Regions from separate parts of the Geobacillus sp. FSL K6-3411 genome, predicted to be linked through region 1. Evidence: riboswitches for the same ligand, from Rfam matches in the RefSeq annotation. Region 1 holds a riboswitch; the other holds the start of a gene.
The links. Region 1 has a riboswitch for FMN ahead of NSQ22_RS09385 (ECF transporter S component). Riboswitches for the same ligand answer to the same signal wherever they lie in the genome.
Positions count from the first base shown of each region.

Region 1 (6,540 bases):
GAACGCAACCATTACGACCGATTTGGCCATTTCCTCAAAGGGATGTTCGCTATCGTTCTCAGAGAGCTCCTCCTGCGGAAAACGCCGTTGCCGCGCGGCGCGTGGCTTTTCATCATCGTCACGGGCATGTCGCTCGCTATCGCTGCCCTGTATGAGATCATCGAATGGCTCGTCTCGATCATCTTTAAAGGTGGAAAGGCATCAAAGGACTTTTTGGGGATGCAAGGAAATATTTGGGATACACAATGGGATATGTTATGTACACTCATCGGGACAATGATTGCCCTATGGCTGCTCTCAAAGTGGCATGACAGGCAGCTTGCGCGATTGGATCATCACCGCAGCTAAGCTCATAAAACAGCGGCTTTTGCCTTCAGGAAAAGCCGCTGTTTTCAATTCACCTTATACAAGTAAATCGTCCATGCTGATTCGTCGGAAGTAAACACACGCTCAAGCGTCAGCCTGTTCTCAGCTGCATTATCGATCGGAACGGCCGAGAAAATATAGCGGCCGCCCATTTTTTTCAACTGTTCTGTATTCAGCTGCAAATTCTTCAGCCGCTTTTTCGACTGTTTCGTAAACATATACCGTTTGCCAAGCTCCGCCGTAAAGATGTAGCAACGCCCGCCCCATTCGTCAAAATACGTACGGATCGTCTTGCTTTTGGCCAGTTCACGTTCAATGATTTTACGGAACTCGTATTTGTATGACAACGGGTAAAAGTTGTTGTACGTATCGAGCGTGTAAAACCCGTTGTATTGAGCAATAGCCGGATGAATGCCGATGCTTACGACGCGGTAATCGGACACAGGAAGCCCGATGTATTGTTTGATTTGTTGAAACTGTTCTTCCGCATAAAATTGTTTCACCGTCGGTTCATAACGGAAGACGATTTCCTCGTTAATGAAAAACACGAGAATCATTTGCGCCGCTAACAACCGTTTCGCCCACGTTTTCCCCTTTCCGCTGTATTGCCACACGATTTTCAACGCCAGCGCAAATTGCACATAGATGATGAGCGGACGCAAAAAATGAAAACGGGCGAAATTAAACGTATCCAAAAAATGAAACCGCTCGGTCAGCGGCAGCCACCCTTTATAAAACCAAAAGGCGTACCATGCCGACAGCGCAAAGTTAAGACCGAACAAGAAAAGAAACAGCTGTTCCTCTTTCCATCGTTTTTTGGCGAAAACAATGAACAAAGCGATGAACCAGACCGGCAAAATGAAAAACGTATGCTCAGTCATGACGTGGTGATGGCCGAGAATAAAGTTTTTCCATGTTAAACGGACACAATTCCAAAACGTCAAGCGTGCATGGAAATACTCATCCCGGCTCGTCGGTTCATCTTCCCATAAAAACGAATAAACAAGCCGGTACTCGACAAGCAAATAAAGCAGCGTCATATAGGCAATTGAAGCGAAAAAGCGGATGTTCCATCCCTTTCCGCGCAGTACATCCAAAAGCCAAAGAGCGCCCATGGCGGCAAGAAAGAAAAAGAAACCAAGTACAAAACTTGAATAAAGCGGGAGAAGCGTCAACACCGCGTAATTTTTCCAAGACCGCTCCCCCTTTCGAATGTTCAAAAACGCCCAGAGCGCAAGCGGCATGCCTAGCGTGCTTAACATCCCTGACGGCCAAAAAAGCGTGAGGGAAAACGCCAGCGCCACCCCAATGCGGACAGCCATCCAGCGCCGCTCGGGCAAAATATGGGTTTTCAAAAGCAAATACATGCCGACAAACGCCACAACTCTTGTGATCGTTTGGCTAAGTGCATAAGCGATCATCGTCGGAAAAAAGGCATGCAGCCAGACGATGCCGGTCAACTCGGATCCGAGCGCGTTTCTCGATAATTCACCATTAGCGATTTGCGGAATTTTCGCATCAAGCGGTCCGGTGATTTGCCCGCTTTCAGCAAGCACTTTATACCAGGCGATGTTGGAATCCAAATTATCGTGGACACGAATATGCGCATTCTCACCAAGGATAAACAGCGGGGACACATAAAGGGCGATGACGCCAAGCGCTAAAAGCAAAAACCGTCGTTCTCTTTGTTCATCCATCGGCATCACGCTCCTGACTCCTCTGGGTTTGGTCATAAAAGCCCTATTGGATACGATGTGCATGAAAGGAAAAAATTATTCTTGCGGGCGAATGAAAGAGCGTGCGATAAGATGACGATGTTGTTTCGCGTTTCGTTTTTTCCCTTCTCTCGTTGCATCCTCTCCCTTTCCTTTCGTATCATTAAATGCAAGAAAACATTCTATTTCCAAAGGAGTGCGTATGATGGCAAAACAACTCCCTCCCGGCCAGTTCGAGACGGAAAAATGGCCGATTTTACATGAAGGGGACGTGTACGAATTTGATGAGACGACATGGAATTTTCGACTGTTCGGCGAGGTCAAAAAGGAGGTGTCCTTCTCCTATCAAGAAGTGATGGCGCTGCCGAAAACAATTTCCACCGTCGACATGCATTGTGTCACGACATGGTCGAAATTTGATACGACGTTTGAAGGCATCGCCTTTCGCGAGTTTTTGCGCTTCGTTGAACTAGAACCGGGTGTGAAGTACGTAAAAATTTACGGCTACTTAAACGGCGACCGGTTCGGCTATTCCGCGAACTTGCCACTTGAAGCGTTGATGGGTGACGATGCGCTGTTTGTCTATCGGTGGAAAGACAAACACCACGATTGGCAAGACATTTCGCCGAAGCACGGCTACCCGCTCCGTTTCATTCCACCAGCCACGTTTTACTTATGGAAAGGCGCAAAATGGGCGTCCGGCATCCGCTTTATGAAAGAGGACGAGCCAGGCTATTGGGAAGAGCGCGGCTATTCAATGACCGCAAATCCATTTAAAGAAGAGCGATTCGCCGAATCGATATCAAGGTTTCGATTTTGGTGAGGAAATCTGATGAAACCAGCAGTAGAAACAAAAAAACGAGGGTTTGAAGCAGAAACCCTCGTTTTTTTGTTTGGCTATGCCGCTCGGCGAGCGACAGCTTGTTTTTGCAGCCATGGGCGAAGGCGCAAAAAGAGAAGCATAAACACAACAGCCATGAGCACCCCTTTTGCCGCGTTAAACGGCAAAATAGCGGAAATGACCAACGCTTTTGTTTCCGGCGCACTCATCGCCGGAGCGCCAAGGAAGAGCGTATATGCCGGCAAAAAGACATAGTAGTTGAGCACGCTCATGACGAGAGCCATTGTCGCTGTTCCCGCCGCCAGTCCAAGTAGCATGCCTTTTTTTGATGCAGCTCTGCGATAAATATAGGAAACTGGCAAAATAAACGCCACCCCGGCAGTGAAGTTGGCGATCTGTCCGATTGGAACGCCAGTGGCGCTGCCGACAAGAAAATAGTTCAGCACGTTTTTCAACAGCTCAACAAACACGCCGGCAAGCGGGCCGTACAAAAGCGCGGCGACAAGCGCCGGGATGTCGCTAAAATCTACAAGCAAAAAGTTAGGAAATGGCGGAAGCGGAAAGTTGAGCATCATGAGCAAGTACGCACCAGCACTAAAGACACTGACAGCCACAAAGGTGCGGATGTTGAATGATTTCATGCTTGTTCTCCTCTCCTTCTCGTGATCCATCCTCACAAGAAGAAGGCTGCCGAGCGAACGCCAATAAAAAACCCCTTAAACCCAAGGGCTTAAGGGAGAAAAAGGGCGAACTCAACTAAGCGTCAGGCGCATGGCGCCAAACGCCGGCAAACCTTCATCTTCTCCCATCCAGACTATACTGTCGGCTCCGGACTCGCACCGGATCCTGCCTTGCGGCTCGCGGGCTGAGGGGCATCCACCCCATCACCGCCGGTCGGGAATTTCACCCTGCCCCGAAGATGAATCATATTCTTTTATTATTGATAATGATAAATTTAGTATACAATTTTCATATCATTTTGTCTACGATTAACAGCTTGATGACAAGTTGACCGAACATGCTGTGCTTTCGTTTCCCGCACAGTCGACTTGCCGCGACTAGTTGTCAACTTTATCTAATCAGCTCCTCCCCCAGCTCGAGTACCGGCGGATTGACATTGACCATATCAGCGTATTTCAATCCGGTTCCAGTATTTAGCACAACGACGGTCTCCCCGTCACGAATCCAACCGCTTTCGCGCAGCTGGCGAGCCGCCGCAAACGCCGCCGCTCCTTCCGGGCAAATGAACGCCCCTTCCGCTTTTGCCACCATCTGCTGTTGTGCCAAAATCGCCTCATCGTCGATAGCAATCGCACAGCCATCCGTCTCATACACCGCCTCAAGCACAAGAAAGTCGCCAAGCGCTTTTGGCACGTTAATGCCAAACGCCACCGTATGAGAGTTCGGCCAAAATTCCGACTCATGCTTTTTCTCGTTCCATGCCTTCACAATCGGTGCGCAATGCTCGGCTTGCACAGCGACAAGCCGCGGCATCTTGCCGCTTACCCAACCAAGCGCCTGCAGTTCTTTGATTGCCTTGTAAATGCCGATGAGCCCAACGCCGCCCCCGGTCGGATACAAGATGACATCCGGAAGCTGCCAAGAGAGCTGCTCGGCAATCTCAAGTCCCATCGTTTTCTTTCCTTCAATCCGATACGGTTCTTTCAATGTAGAAGCATCGTACCAACCGTATTCACGGATCGCTTTCGCCACGATTTGTCCAGCATCGCTGATCAAGCCGTTGACTAAATACAATTCCGCCCCTGCGATGGCACATTCCTTGCGCGTCAACTCCGGTGCATCCACCGGCATAACCACCGTCGCACGAATGCCGGCTCGAGAAGCATAAAGCGACCACGCCGCCCCTGCGTTGCCGTTTGTCGGCATAGCAAGCTGTTCGACCCCCAATTCTTTCGCTTTGGAAACGCCGACCGCCGCCCCGCGAGCTTTAAACGTCCCCGTTGGAATGACCCCTTCGTCTTTCATATAAAGTGAATCAATCCCGATGTTCCGGCCAAGGCGCGCCATTCGTACAAGCGGGGTCATCCCTTCACCTAAAGAGACGATATGTTTGGGATGTTTCACCGGCAATAGCTCATGATACCGCCATAAGCTCGGTTCACGTTCCTTGAGCGCTTCCCGTGCCACTTCTTGGCGCATCGCTTCCAAATCATAGGCGACTAGAAGTGGAGAACCGCATTCGCAAAGCTGGTGCACGTGATCGACATCATATGTACGTTCGCATTTCGAGCAGTAGAGATGGGATGCGTAACTAAATGACATCGGTTGTCCTCTCCTTCCGTCTACTTTGTCTGTACTGGACGGCTAAGCAGGTGTGAGCTTATTATGTAGAGGCTTGACGACACACCCGTCCTTTTCATTATACTGCACATTTGCGTATGCAGCCCATTGCTTTTGTGCATAATAGTAGGAAATGCGCAAATACTACAAAAATGATAGAAATGATTCTGTGCCGATCACGAACCGCTTTTTATGTCAAATGCGTCAATGGGCGAGGAATGTCCTCTCCCCGTGCTCCCAGTTTTCTTGCAAACAACTGCTCCTTCTTTTTTACCGTTTACACTGCGTGTGATAGAATAGAATGGAAAACACCGCCTTCGTTTCCTCATGGGTGGCAGAGCGGTTGATCCGTTGTCAAATTCGTGTATAACCAAGGGGGGACTCTTCATGAAACAAGAACTCATTGAACGCTTCACCCGATACGTCAAAGTCGACACCCAATCCGATCCGGAAAGCAACACGTGCCCTTCGACCCAAGGGCAATGGGATCTAGCGAGAATGTTAGTCGAGGAGCTAAAAGCAATCGGCATGGAAGAAGTGACCGTCGATGAAAACGGCTATGTGATGGCAACCTTGCCGGCCAATACGGACAAAAACGTGCCAACGATTGGCTTTTTGGCTCATCTCGACACGGCACCGGAATTTACCGGAACAAACGTCAACCCGCAGATCATTGAACAATATGACGGTGGCGACATCGTGTTAAACGAACAGCAGCACATCATCCTATCGCCGAAAGACTTCCCGGAGCTTGCCAACTACAAAGGACATACGCTCATTACGACGGATGGGACGACGCTGCTAGGCGCCGACGACAAAGCGGGAATCGCCGAAATTATGACGGCGATGAACTATCTCATTCAACACCCGGAAATTAAGCACGGCAAAGTGCGCGTCGCCTTTACACCAGATGAAGAAATCGGCCGCGGGCCGCACAAATTTGATGTCGCTCAATTTGGCGCCCAATTTGCATATACGGTCGACGGGGGACCGCTCGGCGAATTGGAGTACGAAAGCTTTAACGCAGCGGAAGCCAAAATCACCATTAAAGGAAAAAACGTCCATCCGGGCACGGCAAAAGGAAAAATGATCAACTCGATCAAAATCGCCTTGGAGTTCCAGCAACAGCTGCCAGCAAACGAAGCGCCTGAACATACGGACGGATATGAAGGGTTTTACCATTTGCTTTCGTTCCAAGGCAATGTGGAGGAAACAAAGCTGTATTACATTATCCGCGATTTTGACCGCGAGCAATTTGAGGCACGCAAGGCAAAAATGAAAGACATCGCCGCCGCGCTCGCGCAAAAATACGGCAAT
Region 1 covers NZ_CP150187.1:1,835,436-1,841,975, forward strand. Annotated here, with positions in the region: gene NSQ22_RS09370 (DUF2238 domain-containing protein) at 1-348, shown strand, start outside; gene NSQ22_RS09375 (DUF6044 family protein) at 393-2,063, opposite strand; gene NSQ22_RS09380 (sulfite oxidase-like oxidoreductase) at 2,287-2,904, shown strand; gene NSQ22_RS09385 (ECF transporter S component) at 2,979-3,563, opposite strand; FMN riboswitch at 3,716-3,847, opposite strand; gene NSQ22_RS09390 (threonine synthase) at 3,994-5,205, opposite strand; gene pepT (peptidase T) at 5,611-6,540, shown strand, end outside.

Region 2 (6,540 bases), 550 kb from region 1:
CTTCATTGAAGGAGAATCAACTGGATTTGCTGTTGACGTCCGCAGCTATCCAGGCCGCCAGCCGCAAGAGCCGGACACGGAAAAAGTCGTGCGCGGCGCCCGTGACGGGTATGTTGAAAACATTATCGTCAATACAGCATTGACGCGGCGCCGCATTCGCGATGAACGGCTTCGCTTTGAAATTTTGCAAGTTGGCGAACGGTCGAAAACCGATATATGCATCGCGTATATTCAAGATGTCGCCGACCCAGGGCTTGTTGAGCTCGTCAAAAACGAATTGAAACAGATTAATATTGATGGGTTGACGATGGGCGACAAAACGGTAGAGGAATTTTTAGTCAAGCAAGGGTATAACCCGTATCCGCTCGTCCGCTACACGGAGCGGCCGGACGTCGCGGCGACGCATTTGCTTGAAGGGCATGTACTTATTATGGTTGATACGTCGCCGAGCGTCATTATTACACCGACAACGTTCTTCCACCATGTCCAGCATGCGGAAGAGTACCGGCAGTCACCAGGGGTCGGGACGTTCGTCCGTTGGGTGCGGTTTTTAGGCATTTTGTCGTCGCTGTTTTTGCTGCCGCTTTGGATGCTGTTTGTGCTCGAGCCGTCGCTCTTGCCGGACTCGTGGGCGTTTATCGGTCCAAACAAACAGACAAACATTCCAGTTGTCATCCAAATTTTGATCGCTGATTTCGGGATTGAGTTCTTGCGGATGGCAGCTATTCATACACCGACGCCGCTGTCGACGGCAATGGGCTTAATCGCTGCCGTCCTAATCGGGCAAATCGCCATCGATGTTGGGTTGTTTGTGCCGGAAGTCATTTTGTACGTCGCAGTAGCGGCGATCGGCTCATTTGCAACGCCAAGCTATGAGCTGAGTATAGCCAATAAAATTTGCCGCTTAGCGCTTGTTATATTGGTTGCCTTATTTAAAGTGCCTGGGCTCGTTATCGGTACGACCGTTTATTTCCTTTGGTTAGCCAGCATCCGCTCGCTGAACACACCGTACTTATGGCCGTTCATTCCCTTTGATCCGGCGGCATTTATGCAAATTATCGTCCGCCGTTCGACCGCTGGAGCGAAAGTGCGGCCGAGCATCGTCCATCCACAAGACCAGCAAAAGCAGCCGTCATGACGTCCATCGCGTCTATTTTCTCCATCACGGTTTAAGCGGTCGTTTCCGATGGCACATATTGACGGCCGCTTTTCTCGTGATGGCGCTATTGCAACTTTTGCATAATTGTGATAAGTTATACTTGATACTTCAAACCGTTGAAAGTGCAGGATTGGCGGGTCGTCCGCTCCGTTTGGGCGCGCCCGGATGCATGGCTGTATGACAGCCTGTTGCGCGGCAGAGCCGTTCGCTCTGCGGCTTTGTTTTTTAAGGCAGTTACCGGTTGCGAACTGTCTTTTTGCTTTTTCTGCGCCATTTTGATGAGGAATGAGGGATTTTCATGTTTTTTCATGGGACGAGCCGCGTCAACGAAAAAGGGCATTTGGAAATCGGCGGCGTTGATACGGTCGAGTTGGCGAAGATGTACGGAACGCCGCTTTATATTTATGATGTTGCGTTGATTCGCGCGCGGGCGCGCGCGTTTAAGGAAGCATTCCATCTTCAAGGTGTGAGGGCGCAAGTAGCTTACGCCAGCAAGGCGTTTTCCTCGATTGCCATGGTGCAGCTCGCCGCTGAGGAAGGGCTGTCGCTTGACGTCGTGTCGGGCGGGGAACTGTATACGGCGATTGCTGCTGGATTTCCGCCAGAGCGCATCCATTTTCACGGCAACAACAAAAGTCGGGATGAGCTGGCGATGGCGCTCGAACATGGCATCGGCTGCATTGTTGCCGACAACTTTTACGAACTGGAGTTGATTGAACAACTGGCGGCCGCTTCCGGTCGAGTGGTTCCGGTGTTGCTTCGCGTCACACCGGGCGTCGAGGCGCATACGCACGATTATATTTTAACGGGACAGGAAGACTCCAAGTTTGGCTTTGACTTAAACAACGGCCAAGCAGATGAGGCGTTTCGCCGTGTTATGGCATCGTCGGCGTTTCAGTTGCTTGGCGTTCATTGCCATATCGGTTCGCAAATTTTTGAAACGACCGGCTTTGTGCTTGCCGCACAAAAAGTATTTACAAAGATGGCGGAATGGAACAAGGCATATGGATTTATCCCTTCAGTCATCAATCTTGGCGGAGGCTTTGGCATCCGCTATACAGAGGAAGACGATCCGATTCCGGTGTCCGCATACGTCGATTGCATTGTTGAAGAAGTGAAAAAGCAGGCTAAAGCGTGTCAGCTTCCGTTGCCGGAAATTTGGATCGAGCCGGGGCGTTCGCTCGTTGGTGACGCGGGGACGACGATTTATACGATCGGTTCGCGCAAAGACGTGCCAAACATTCGTACGTATCTCGCGGTTGATGGTGGCATGAGCGACAACATCCGTCCGGCGTTGTACGGGGCAAAATATGAAGCAGTGCTTGCCAATCGGGTGCTAGGTGAGCGAACAGAAACCGTATCGATCGCTGGGAAATGCTGCGAGTCGGGCGATATGCTCATTTGGGATCTTGCGCTGCCCGAGACGAAGCCGGGCGATTATTTGGCTGTTTTTTGCACCGGCGCTTACGGTTATTCAATGGCGAACAATTACAACCGCCTGCCGCGTCCGGCGATCGTTTTCGTTGAAAACGGCGACGCTCAGCTCGTTGTCAAACGCGAAACATATGAAGATTTAATCCAGCATGATTTGCCGTTTAAGACGAAGGTGAGAAAATAAAAAAGCCCGCATAAAGCGGGTTTTTTTATTGATTCGAGGAGAGTGCCGACTTGATGGCATTCCAAATCTCTTTCAAGATGTCGATAATGTTTTGGATAAACGTTTTTCCTTCTTCTGACTGCAAAAAGGCTGATAATCGTTCTTTTGCTTTGCTGAGTTGGTCGTTCACTTGATCCCAGTTAATATTCGCATTTTGCATTTTATGGAAGAGGGAAATGAGACTATTGATTTCGTCTTCGCTCAGCGTAATGCCAAGGTCGTTGGCGATTCGTTCAATCAAGGCGCGCAAATCGGCGTCCGTTTTCGGCGGATTGTTGGCAATTTCTTCTTTGACTTTTGCCACCAAGGCGACCGCCTTATCCGCACCGATCGAGTCAGCAAGTTTCGCTGTTTGCACCATTTCTTCGTTCGCTACTTTTTTCACATCGTCCGGGATGGATTGGTCAGATGAAATTTCATATGCCTTCATCAATCCGGTCAGCGCGGCGGTGCCGGAAACCGGAAACGGAGCGGTGACATAAATGTCGGCATCTTTCACTCCAGCGGTAATTAAGGCGTTCGTGTACATTTCTTTCGTCACCCATGTGATGTTATGCGTCTCAACATTCAGTCCGGATCCCGGTTCGCCGATCGTAATCATTGACGATGAGATGGCGCGCGTACCAATTTGCGCTTTTGGGATGAGCCCACCCAAATATTTATGCTCTTCAGCGTTTGAGACGGTAACCGTCTGAGCTCCGTCCGGCGCTTTCATTTCCTCGAGCACTTTTTGTTTTTGTTCGTTTGTTAAGTTTTCCCCGAGTGTTACAATGACGTCGCCCGGTGCAGCATCGGCCGCCACCATGGCCGGAAACGCCAGCAGCATGACTGCTAGCAGCGATGAAGCGATCGTTCGTTTCACGCAGTTCGCCTCCTGTTCATAAAAAATGCACTATCATTATACCGTACGCTCTCCTGTTTTTCTATCGAAACGGCGTTCTGCCTTCCGCTGCTCATTGCGATCGAGAAATACATCGGTTGAGAGGCCAAGCAAATGGCAAACAGCGAGGTAGTGGATATTTCAAGAGCCGAAAGCTATTTTAGTATGATCATAAATAAAGACGATCATCCCCTTTCTACCGTTTCACTTCGCCGATCATTGCTGGCGTGCCCATTGGTATTTCATATCAATATATGATGTTTAAAACATGGAACATTTGGATGAAAAGGCATTTTGGCTTTCTTTCTGTTGGTCAATCATGGTATGATAAAGACAGTTTATGCGTGAAAAAGGAGGGGAAGCGCGATGGCGAAAAAAGGCTATATTTTGATGGAAAATGGCGGAAAGATTGAATTTGAACTGTTTCCAAATGAGGCGCCGGTGACGGTGGCCAACTTTGAAAAATTAGCGAACGAAGGGTTTTATAATGGACTGACGTTTCACCGTGTCATCCCTGGTTTTGTCAGCCAAGGCGGTTGTCCGCGCGGCAATGGAACGGGCGATGCTGGTTACACAATCCCATGCGAGACAGACAATAATCCGCACCGGCATGTCACCGGAGCGATTTCGATGGCGCACCGCGGCCGCGATACTGGCAGCTGCCAGTTTTTCATCGTCCATGAACCGCAGCCGCATCTAGACGGGGTGCACACCGTCTTCGGACAAGTCACGTCCGGAATGGATGTCGTCAAAGCGATGAAAAACGGTGATGTGATGAAGGAAGTGAAAGTGGTTGACGAACCGTAAGCAGCGGACGGAAGATGGAGAACGGACAAGCCGAACGAATTGGCTTTTGTTTTTCATCTTGTTGGCGGCTAGTTTCATATGGGGAGCCGTGTATTGGCTTTGGATCGCCAAGTGATGATGTAAAGCCGTCAATGTGGTATAATGGAATATCATGATATAGCTGTACATCCTTCGGGGCAGGGTGAAATTCCCGACCGGCGGTGATGAGGCCGAAGCCTCTCAGCCCGCGAGCCGTATAGGCACGATCCGGTGCGATTCCGGAGCCGACAGTATAGTCTGGATGGGAGAAGGATGAAGATGTGCGCATGACTGTTTTGAGCCGGGCTGTATCAGCGCGGGCGGCGTCTGTCGTCCGTCTCGGTATGGCGACGGTTTTCGGTTTCGCACGACAGGAATAACCTTGTTTAGCGAACAAGTGTTCTTGTTTGTCGTTATGCGCATCCTGACCCATTCTCTCACGTCTTAGAGCCCCGGAATATTTCCGGGGTTTTTATTTTGTAGGAAAAAGGTGGATACCGTGTACAATGATGAACATTACATGCGGTTAGCGCTTGATGTAGCCAAGGCCGGAGTTGGGCAAACGTCCCCCAATCCTGCTGTCGGTGCCGTCGTCGTCAACGACGGTACGATTGTCGGAATTGGCGCCCACTTAAAAGCAGGAGAGCCGCACGCCGAGGTGCATGCGATCCGCATGGCCGGTGAAAAGGCGCGCGGGGCAACGGTATATGTGACGCTTGAGCCATGCAGCCATTATGGCAAAACGCCACCATGCGCTGATTTGCTCATTGAAGCCGGCGTCCGCCGTGTCGTCGTTGCGACGACCGATCCGAATCCGCTTGTTGCTGGGAAAGGAATTAATAAGCTGCGTCGGGCGGGCATTGACGTGGAGGTTGGAATATTAAAAGAAGAAGCGGATGAGTTAAACCGCATGTTTTTCCATTATATTGCGACGAAAACGCCGTTTGTAACGATCAAATATGCGTGCAGCCTCGACGGCAAAATCGCCACGGCGACAGGGGAGAGCAAATGGATCACATCCAGTGCAGCGCGTGAGGATGTTCATCGTCTCCGTGCGCAACATGACGCTATTTTAGTTGGCGTTAACACCGTGATGGCGGATAACCCGAAGCTGACGGTCCGCATTGGGCAACAGCGGAAAAACCCCCTTCGGGTCATTTTGGATACCAACTTGCATACACCGCTCGACGCCCATGTTGTCGTCGACAAGGAAGCAGAAACGTGGATCATCACTGGCAGCGGTGTCAGCCGGGAAAAAGCGAAGATGTATGAGCGCCTTGGGGTGCGCATCGTGCCGATGACAAGCGCACACATTGATGTGCGCGAGGTGCTCCGCCTGCTTGGTGAGCAGCGTATCACGTCATTGTTTGTTGAGGGAGGCTCGCGAATTCATGACAGCTTCCTTCGCTCCGGGATGGTCAATGAAGTCGTTGCCTATATGGCTCCGAAACTAATCGGCGGCCGCGAAGCGCCGACGCCGGTCGGCGGTCTCGGTTTCTCGCGTCTCGCTGAAGCGATGGAGCTTGACATCCGGCAGATTGAGAAAATCGGTCCGGATATCAAGATCGTCGCTAAACCGATCAAGAAGGAGGAGTCGTGATGTTCACCGGTATTATTGAAGAGATCGGCACGGTTGAACAAATGAGGCAAACAGGCAGCGCCATTGTGATGACGATTGGCGCCAAGCGGGTGCTTGAAGACGTCCAGCTCGGTGATAGCATCGCCGTTAACGGTGTCTGCTTGACCGTTACTTCATTTACGGATCGGCAGTTTACGGTCGATGTCATGCCGGAAACAGTGAAGGCAACAGCGTTGCGTACACTCAAGCCGGGGACAAAGGTGAACTTGGAGCGAGCGATGGCGGCTGGCGGGCGGTTTGGCGGGCATTTCGTTACCGGACACGTCGATGGCGTCGGACGCATTGTCCGGCAATGGCCGAAAGCGAACGCTGTCTATTATGAAATCGAAGTGCCGGCCCCGCTGCGTTCGTATATGATTGAGAAAGGGTCGGTAGCCGTC
Region 2 covers NZ_CP150187.1:2,384,107-2,390,646, reverse strand. Annotated here, with positions in the region: gene NSQ22_RS12135 (spore germination protein) at 1-1,138, shown strand, start outside; gene NSQ22_RS12130 (hypothetical protein) at 1,254-1,469, opposite strand; gene lysA (diaminopimelate decarboxylase) at 1,458-2,777, shown strand; gene NSQ22_RS12120 (DUF1002 domain-containing protein) at 2,803-3,678, opposite strand; gene NSQ22_RS12115 (peptidylprolyl isomerase) at 4,063-4,503, shown strand; gene NSQ22_RS12110 (hypothetical protein) at 4,490-4,618, shown strand; FMN riboswitch at 4,667-4,799, shown strand; gene ribD (bifunctional diaminohydroxyphosphoribosylaminopyrimidine deaminase/5-amino-6-(5-phosphoribosylamino)uracil reductase RibD) at 5,021-6,121, shown strand; gene ribE (riboflavin synthase) at 6,121-6,540, shown strand, end outside.
Region 2: it holds a riboswitch for FMN, as region 1 does, so the genes downstream of both, ribD (bifunctional diaminohydroxyphosphoribosylaminopyrimidine deaminase/5-amino-6-(5-phosphoribosylamino)uracil reductase RibD) here and NSQ22_RS09385 (ECF transporter S component) in region 1, are expected to answer to the same signal.